4 regions of the Pantoea sp. SGAir0180 genome follow, and region 1 is predicted to be linked to each of the others. Evidence: predicted binding sites of a transcription regulator. Region 1 holds the regulator's gene; each other region holds the start of a gene.
What was found. The regulator Fur, encoded in region 1, represses iron uptake genes when iron is present. The targets are predictions, from matches to a motif close to ATAATAATGAGAACNACTATCAA.
Positions count from the first base shown of each region.

Region 2: a site for Fur is predicted at 1,511-1,533, ahead of C1N58_RS14725 (TonB-dependent siderophore receptor). Genes of this name have one in related genera too.
Region 3: a site for Fur is predicted at 1,427-1,449, ahead of exbB (tol-pal system-associated acyl-CoA thioesterase). Genes of this name have one in related genera too.
Region 4: a site for Fur is predicted at 1,319-1,341, ahead of efeU (iron uptake transporter permease EfeU). Genes of this name have one in related genera too.

Region 1 covers NZ_CP028071.1:2,546,615-2,548,820, forward strand. Annotated here, with positions in the region: gene ybfE (LexA regulated protein) at 1-127, shown strand, start outside; gene fldA (flavodoxin FldA) at 259-789, shown strand; gene fur (ferric iron uptake transcriptional regulator) at 1,127-1,570, shown strand; gene C1N58_RS11915 (hypothetical protein) at 1,630-2,025, opposite strand.
Region 2 covers NZ_CP028071.1:3,122,309-3,124,514, reverse strand. Annotated here, with positions in the region: gene C1N58_RS14725 (TonB-dependent siderophore receptor) at 1-1,424, opposite strand, end outside; gene urtE (urea ABC transporter ATP-binding subunit UrtE) at 1,713-2,206, opposite strand, start outside.
Region 3 covers NZ_CP028071.1:87,854-90,059, reverse strand. Annotated here, with positions in the region: gene exbD (TonB system transport protein ExbD) at 190-612, opposite strand; gene exbB (tol-pal system-associated acyl-CoA thioesterase) at 618-1,343, opposite strand; gene C1N58_RS00495 (hypothetical protein) at 2,039-2,206, shown strand, end outside.
Region 4 covers NZ_CP028071.1:1,306,841-1,309,046, forward strand. Annotated here, with positions in the region: gene putP (sodium/proline symporter PutP) at 1-1,202, shown strand, start outside; gene efeU (iron uptake transporter permease EfeU) at 1,393-2,206, shown strand, end outside.

The DNA of each region.
Region 1 (2,206 bases):
TCGCCGTGTCGAACTCAAAATGAACAGCCAGGCGGTAGAAGCGCTTAATACGCTGGCTGAACAGCGTAATCTCAGCCGCAGTGAATTAATTGAACAAATGCTGCTGGCGCAACTCAAACTGGACTAACGCACGCAAACCGCACACAGAAACAAATGTCGCGGCTTTACAAGTTCCGCCCTTTTGCGTGGTCTGCTATCATTTGCTGAATATGCTCAGGCATTCATTCTATCATCAGGATTTAAGAGGTTATTTTACCCATGGCAATCGTAGGCATCTTCTTTGGCAGCGATACCGGTAACACCGAAAACATTGCAAAAATGATCCAGAAACAACTGGGCAAAGACGTTGCAGAGGTTCACGACATCGCGAAAAGCACTAAAGAAGATCTGGAAGCCTTTGACATCCTGCTGCTGGGTATTCCGACCTGGTACTATGGTGAAGCACAGTGCGACTGGGATGACTTTTTCCCGACGCTGGAAGAGATCGACTTCAACGGTAAGCTGGTGGCGCTGTTCGGTTGTGGCGATCAGGAAGACTACGCCGAGTACTTCTGTGACGCGATGGGCACCATTCGTGACATCATCGAACCTAACGGTGCCATTATCGTGGGCCACTGGCCAACCGAGGGTTACCACTTCGAGGCCTCAAAAGGTCTGGCAGACGATAACCACTTCCTGGGCCTGGCGATTGATGAAGATCGCCAGCCAGAACTGACGAACGAACGCGTCGACAAGTGGGTTAAGCAGATCTTCGATGAACTGCAACTCAAAGAAATTATCGAAGCCTGATAGCCGTGAGCGCAGTGTGGGCGCTGGTCCACACTGCATCAATGGCTTTTCCTATAAAAATAATAGCTACATTTTTGTAACTTTCCGCATTTAGTCTGTAGAATACCCGCATCGATCATCTGCTTATTTCCCTGGAATTGAGATGACACAACGCGAAATGGTAGCCAGCCCGCCCTCCATGCTTTGTACCGCGAACATCGCCACGGTTTCATCGCAGGCAGCATCGGTTTTCATTTCAGCGCATCAGTTCTATAATGAGACGCAAATGAGAATGGCGGTCGATCGACATACAGGCTACATGCCACAAGAGTGACCAAAGTAACAGGACAATATCCGCATGACTGACAACAACACCGCATTAAAGAAGGCTGGCCTGAAAGTCACCCTGCCCAGACTCAAAATTCTGGAAGTGCTTCAGGAACCTGCATGCCATCACGTCAGCGCGGAAGATCTGTATAAACGCCTGATTGATATGGGCGAAGAGATTGGACTGGCCACGGTTTACCGTGTACTGAACCAGTTCGACGATGCCGGCATTGTGACCCGCCACAACTTTGAAGGCGGTAAATCGGTGTTTGAGCTGACGCAGCAGCACCATCACGATCACCTGATCTGTCTGGATTGCGGTAAAGTCATTGAATTTAGTGATGAGTCTATTGAAACGCGTCAGCGTGATATCGCGACCCGTCACGGTATTAAGCTCACCAACCACAGCCTGTACCTGTATGGTCACTGTGCCCTGGGCGATTGCCGCGAAGACGAAACACTGCACGACAAGTAACGTTTGTCAGACGGTAAAGAAAAAGCCGATGCCTGCATCGGCTTTTTTGTGCCTGTCAGTCACGCCACCAGCGTTTCCTGCAGGTAGCGCCAGCGGGGCACCGAGGTGGAGCAGTCCAGAATCGCAACGGAAATGCGGCTTTTATTTTCCCCATTCATCATCTGCACTTCCCGATACTGAATGGTGACCTCGTTAGCGTGCTCTGACAGGATCACATGTTCGCTGGTCGCGATGCGCATCCCTTCCCGTGCGCCCTGTAAGCGGCGAAAGAGTTCTTCAACCTCATTGAGGTTCAGCATCTTGCCCTGTGGCGTGACCATCTGGAAGTCAGGATGAAAATGAGAAAGCAGCAGATGAAAGCTGTCACCACTGTCACGGCTGTGGTTAAAAATATGTTCAATGAGTTGATGTAAGACGACAACGCTGTGTTTGGCTTCCTGTGCGAAAACTGTCATTTTTTTCCTTTTTAACCCGCAAACAAAGACTACAGAGGGTTAGCGTACCTGAAAAAAAATAATTCACACCGGGAAAGTTATTAAAAAAATTAAACTGAGAGCGATTCCACAGAAGTAAAATTAATCGAATTAAACGGGTTCAGGACAAATGTCGGCGCTAAAAAAAATCCACCCAATAAAA
Region 2 (2,206 bases), 580 kb from region 1:
AGCGCCGCCCGGCCACTGACGTGATCATCCTGACGACGATATTGGGTATCGGTGCTGTACTGGCGGTTTTCAGACACGATGCGATCGTAGCGGCCTGAGAGATCCAGATGCCATTTGTCCCATTTCAGCTCATCCTGCAGGTACACGCCGGTTTGATAGTAACGACGCTGTGAATTTGTAAACACGTAAGCCGGATTCACGCCCACGGCCTGACCTGTCAGCGCATTGAGTGAACTGGCTGGGCCGCTGGCATCCCGTAAATCGTTCGTGTACTGATGGTATTCCGCACCCAGCACCACCTTGTGATCCACCGGACCGGTATCAAAGTCGGCTTCCAGCTGGTTATCAATCGCGTACGCCTGCAGCGACGAACGCGAGCCGGAATAGTAGCGATTGAGCAGTTCGGACTGCGGTGATGCCCAGCCAATCTGATAAACCTGATCCAGATCGACATTGGAATGGGAGTAACTGGCATTCGAGCGAAACGCCCAGGTTTCATTAAAGCGGTGAGCGAATTCCGCGCTGTAAATTTGCTCCCGCCGCTTAAACTGATCCAGCGCGCTGTCGCCATCATAGAAACCGGTGCTGAGCTTACGCCCGTTATGTTCGGTGATGCTGCCGTCCCCTGGCACGGCACTGTGATAGCCGCCGGACGGATCTTTTTGCAGATAAGCGCGCAGCAGGAGTGACGTATCCTCATCAGGTTGCCACAGCAGTGAAGGCGAAATCGCATATTTTTCTTCGCGTGTATGATCGTACTGCGTATCACTGTTGCGTGTTATGCCGGTCAGGCGAAACGCCCACTGATCGTTGATGGCATTGGTGTAATCAAACGCAGCGCTGTTGGTGTTATGGTTGCCGGTAGACAAACGGAAATGTCCCTCAGGCGCATACTGCGGACGTCTGGAGCTTTCGATCACTAAACCACCCGGCACCGTCTGTCCATACAGGGCAGAAGAGGGGCCTTTAATCACATCAATACGGTCGAGGAACCAGGGATCGACCTGCAGCACGTTATAGCTGCCGGGATCGCTCATCAGGCGCAGACCGTCCAGGAAAATGTTATCGACATCGCCGCCGTGGAAGCCGCGCAGAGAGACCGTGTCGTAGCGGGTGGCTGCGCCAGCGAAGTTCGTGAAGGCACCGGCGGTGTAGTTAAGCGCCTGATTCACATCCATTGCGCCCTGATCGGCCATTTGCTGGCGCGTCACGACCGAAACGGACTGACCGGTGGTGATCAAAGGACGATCGGTTTTGGTTGCCCCTTTACTGACGGTCGCCGTGTAGCCTTCGGTGGGCGTGGTCGACGTTTCTTCCGGCTTTGCTGTCACCACCAGCGTATCGGCGGCAAAGGAGACCGCAGGGGCGGCAATGGCGATGGAACACAGTAGCGCTAACCGTTTCGGGCCAAAAGGCATTCTCATTGTTTATCCCTTACAAAGGCAAATACAACGCGCCCGGTAGAAGAAAGGCGCAGAAAGTCATGTGACAAAGGTGTTATGCATATTGAATGCAAATGAGAATTATTATACTTACTGTTATTTATTACAAGATGTCTTGTGCGTTATTACACAAGAATTTAACGACGGAAAAGAAACGGGCCGGTCACGGATGCGTACCGTGGGCGTGCATGGCTCAGGTGGGAAGAAAGCGCAGGGTGCCGCGATCCAGGCAGGTCAGCCTGCGCGCCGACCTGCCTGACAGGAGGAGAATCAGATGGCGACCAGGCTCCGCACGTTATCCGTTTCCATCTCTTCACCGCGCCCGCGCTGGATAATTTCACCGCGCGACATGACCAGATAGCGGTCGGCCAGGTCCGCGGCAAAATCATAAAACTGCTCGACCAGCAGAATCGCCATGTCGCCGCGCTGTGCCAGTTGGCGGATCACCAGGCCAATCTCTTTGATCACTGAAGGCTGAATCCCTTCGGTAGGCTCGTCGAGGATCAGCAACTGTGGACGGCTGGCCAGCGCCCGGCCAATGGCCAACTGCTGTTGCTGGCCGCCGGACAGATCGCCGCCCCGGCGGGATTTCATATCGAACAATACCGGAAACAGCTGGTAAATCTCTTCAGGCACCTGCTTTGCCTGCGAGGATGAGAAGCGTGACAGACCCATCAGCAGATTCTCTTCAACCGTCAGACGCGGAAAAATCTCCCGCCCCTGCGGCACGTAAGCCATGCCGGCCTGCACGCGCTGGTGGGGCT
Region 3 (2,206 bases), 1.9 Mb from region 1:
GCATAACTGCCTGCTCGGCGCAGGATTTGCCAGACAAGATGTGGCAAAAATTCAGGCATAAAAAAAGCGCGTCGGGCTGAACGCGCTGTCTTACAAAACAAGGGATAAACGGATGAAGGAGAAACAGGCGAAACGCACTCAATGCAAGGCTGTGCAGGACGGGTTTAGCCTGCGCACATCAACGACGCGTTATTTTTTTACCGTCTCCATCCCCATCAGGCCGATCTTGAGATAACCCGCCGTGCGCAGTTCATCCATCACGCTCATCAGGGTTTCATAATCGACCGATTTGTCGGCCTGGAAGAAAATGGTGGTATCTTTGTTGCCTTGCGTCTGCTGCATCAACACGTTGATAAGCGCGTCCTTGTTCACCTGATCGTTACCTACGTAAAGCTGCTTATCGGCTTTAATCGAGAGATAGACCGGTTTTTCCGGACGCGGTTGCGGCGCACTGGTGGACGCGGGCAGATTCACACGCACATCCACCGTTGCCAGGGGCGCAGCCACCATAAAGATAATCAGCAGTACCAGCATCACGTCGATAAACGGCGTGACGTTGATTTCATGCATTTCACCATCGGTTTCTGAGCTGTCGTTAAATCGCATTGCCATAACGCTTACCCCAGACGCAGTTTTTGCGCGGCGGCAGGACGGCTGACCTCAGGCTGAGCCAGGTTTCCCAGGTCGATATCGCGACTTTGCAGCAGCATGACCTGCGCGGCAACGTCGCCTAAGGAGGCTTTGTAATTAGCGATCATACGGGCAAACACGTTATAAATCACAACCGCCGGAATCGCCGCGACTAAACCAATGGCCGTCGCCAGCAGCGCTTCGGCGATACCCGGTGCCACGACCGCCAGGTTAGTCGTCTGGGTTTTGGCAATACCGATAAAGCTGTTCATGATGCCCCAGACGGTACCAAACAGGCCGACGAAGGGCGCCACCGAGCCAATCGTGGCCAGGAAGCCATTCCCGCGCCCCGCATGACGGCAGAATGCCGCAACCCGACGCTCAAGACGAAACGCAGTGCGTTCTTTAATGCCGCCGGTTTCTTCCACGCCTGCGGACAGGTCCAGCTCGTTTTGCGCATCATGTAACAGCACCGCGCTGTGGCTGGCCGCATGGAAGCTCTGGGCCGCGCGCGCGGCATCATTGAGACTGCGGGCTTCGCCTAATGCCAGCTGTTCACGCTTCAGGCGACGTCTGGCGGCGCTCAGCTCAGCGTACTTCCCGAAGAAAATGGCCCAGGTCACGACTGAGGCCAGTAACAGACCGATCATGACAACCTTCACCACAATATCGGCATGCTGATACATGCCCCACACGGAAAGGTCCGCTTGCATTAAATCACTGGCTACCACGCTGCTTCTCCAACTTCATATACAGGATGCGGAATAAGGGCAAATGATAGCAAAAATCAATCGAATTGATAGTGGTTCTCATTAGTATTTACAATCAAATAGCTGGACATCGCTGGAAGAAGGGATAACGCGTAGCCGTATCTGTTGCACCGTGTTGCCTGTATCCGGACAGTATGCAACGTAGCGATGAGGGCGGTCAGAAACTGCCTGGTCGATGGCTGATGCGCATGGAGAGTGAGTTGATCCGCAGCCCGCCCTGCTGAGCACGCTAACCGCAGACGCAGGGAAAGTGTTTTGTGGCGTTTAATAAGCCATCGGGCGTCATAATGGCGCGAGAAAAATAATTTTATCCGGTCCAGCATCAATCTGAATTTTCATTGTCAGATAAGCCAGCACGTAAAACATTGAGGCCGCCAGTCAGGGTTTGCCTGTTGTAAGTGGCCGTTGCGCAAACATAATGAAAACAGCCGATGAGTAACCTCTTTATCGCCAGCCTGATGACGTTTTTTCGTCGAATAAAGCAGCAGGGCCGCTGTGCTTCACATAACAGGATCGCTGCCTGCAATCGCCACGCTGATCGGCAATCCGTCCGGGCCCATGCGGAAGATGCGTCACTGAGTGCCGGCGCGCGCCGGTCCTCTTTGGTATCTTTACCAGGCGCTGAGGACTCGCCACAAATGCCGGGACGCCCAGCCTCTCTCTGGCTGTCGCGCGTCTTCCTGCTTATCTCACTGCTGTTGCCGGGATCGGGCATGGTTTCACCCTGTTCAGGGGCGTGCTATGCCGCGACGAACACCTTGATTACGTTACACTTCTTCAGGCGCTGCTATGAATCGGGCAAGCCC
Region 4 (2,206 bases), 1.2 Mb from region 1:
GTCGTTTACGCGTCCAGACAGAACATCATGATAACGCCTTAACCTTGCCCGACTTTTTCACCAGCCGCTTTGAAGATCGCAGCAAAATTCTGCGTGTGATTTCTGCGGTCGTCATCCTGATGTTTTTCACCATTTACTGTGCTTCCGGTGTGGTTGCCGGTGCGCGCCTTTTTGAAAGCACCTTTGGAATGGACTACGCCACGGCCTTATGGGCCGGTGCGGCGGCGACCATTCTCTATACGCTGGTGGGCGGATTCCTGGCGGTAAGCTGGACAGATACCGTTCAGGCCAGCCTGATGATCTTCGCCCTGATTCTGACGCCGCTTATCGTCATCATGGCCGTCGGCGGTTTAAGCGATTCGCTGGCAGTCATTCAGGCTAAAAGCACGGAAAACCTGGATATGTTCAAAGGACTGAATGTGGTTGCGGTCCTGTCGCTACTGGGCTGGGGATTAGGTTATTTTGGCCAGCCCCATATTCTGGCCCGCTTTATGGCGGCGGATTCACACCGGTCAATTCGTACCGCGCGCCGTATTGGTATGGCCTGGATGATTTTGTGTCTGGCCGGCGCCGTCGCGGTTGGCTTCTTTGGTATCGCCTATTTCCAGAACAACCCGGGCGAGGCCGCTGGTGTAACTCAAAACGGCGAGCGTGTATTCATTGAGCTGGCACGTATTCTGTTTAACCCCTGGGTTGCCGGGATTCTGCTGTCAGCCATTTTAGCGGCCGTCATGTCGACACTCAGTTGCCAACTGCTGGTGTGCTCCAGCGCCCTGACCGAAGACCTGTATAAAGGCTTTTTGCGCAAAAATGCCAGCCAGAAAGAACTGGTCTGGGTCGGTCGCCTGATGGTGCTGCTGGTCGCGCTGATTGCCATCGCGCTGGCCGCCAACCCTGAAAACCGGGTATTAGGCCTGGTCAGCTATGCGTGGGCGGGCTTTGGTGCGGCGTTCGGGCCGGTTGTGCTGTTCGGCGTGTGCTGGAAACGTATGAACCGCAATGGCGCATTAGCGGGCATGGTTGTCGGTGCGGTGACCGTGGTGGTCTGGAAGCAGTATGGCTGGCTCGGTCTGTACGAAATCATCCCGGGCTTTATCCTGGCCAGTCTCGCCATCGTCGTCTTTAGCCTGGCGAGTCGCGCACCGTCAACCCAGGCGATGGCACGTTTCGATGCCGCTGAGGCCGAGTTCCAGACGAAGTAATCGCCTTCTTTTTTCCACCGCCTGCCCCCGTGAGGGCAGGCTTTTTTTTGCGCGTTATCTGGCACAGACAGTTACGAAATTATTTCGTTGTGGAACTTGTATTTTTTTGAGTGGTAATGATAATCGGTATCGTTCGTTTTTACGTAACTTTACGCGTCGTTGACGCCGGTTAACATTTAAGAGGTTGGCGATGTTCGTTCCGTTTCTCATTATGCTGCGCGAAGGACTTGAAGCCGCGTTGATCGTCAGCCTGATCGCCAGTTATCTGAAGCGCACTCAGCGCACTCAGTGGTTTCCTGCGATGTGGGCAGGCGTCTTTATTGCCGCCGCACTCTGCCTTGGGCTGGGTATCTTTATCAACCAGACCACGGGTGAGTTTCCGCAGAAACAGCAAGAGCTGTTTGAAGGTATCGTGGCGGTAATCGCGGTCGTTATCCTGACCTCGATGGTGTTCTGGATGCGCCGGGTCGCGCGCAATATCAAACGGGAACTTGAACACGCCGTCGACGAGGCATTGCATAAATCGGCCGGCGGCGGCCTGGCGCTGGTGATGATGGTGTTTCTGGCCGTCGCACGCGAAGGGCTGGAATCAGTGTTCTTTCTGCTGGCCGCGTTCACACAGGATGTCGGTTATGCGCCGCCGTTGGGTGCGGTGTTGGGGCTGGCCACGGCGGTGGTGCTGGGCATGCTGATCTACTGGGGCGGCCTGCGGCTCAACATGGCGCACTTTTTCCGCTGGACCAGTATTTTCATTCTGCTGGTGGCAGCAGGCCTGGCGGCAGGGGCTATTCGCGCTTTTCATGAGGCAGGGCTGTGGAACCATTTTCAGCAGGTGGCCTTTGATATGAGCCCGATCTTATCCACGCATTCGCTGTTTGGCACAGTGCTGGAAGGCATGCTTGGCTATCAGGAAGCGCCCAGCGTCAGTGAAGTCGCTGTCTGGCTGCTCTATCTGATCCCCGCTTTATTATTGTTTGTTATGCCTGCACGCGCTGATACCTCAG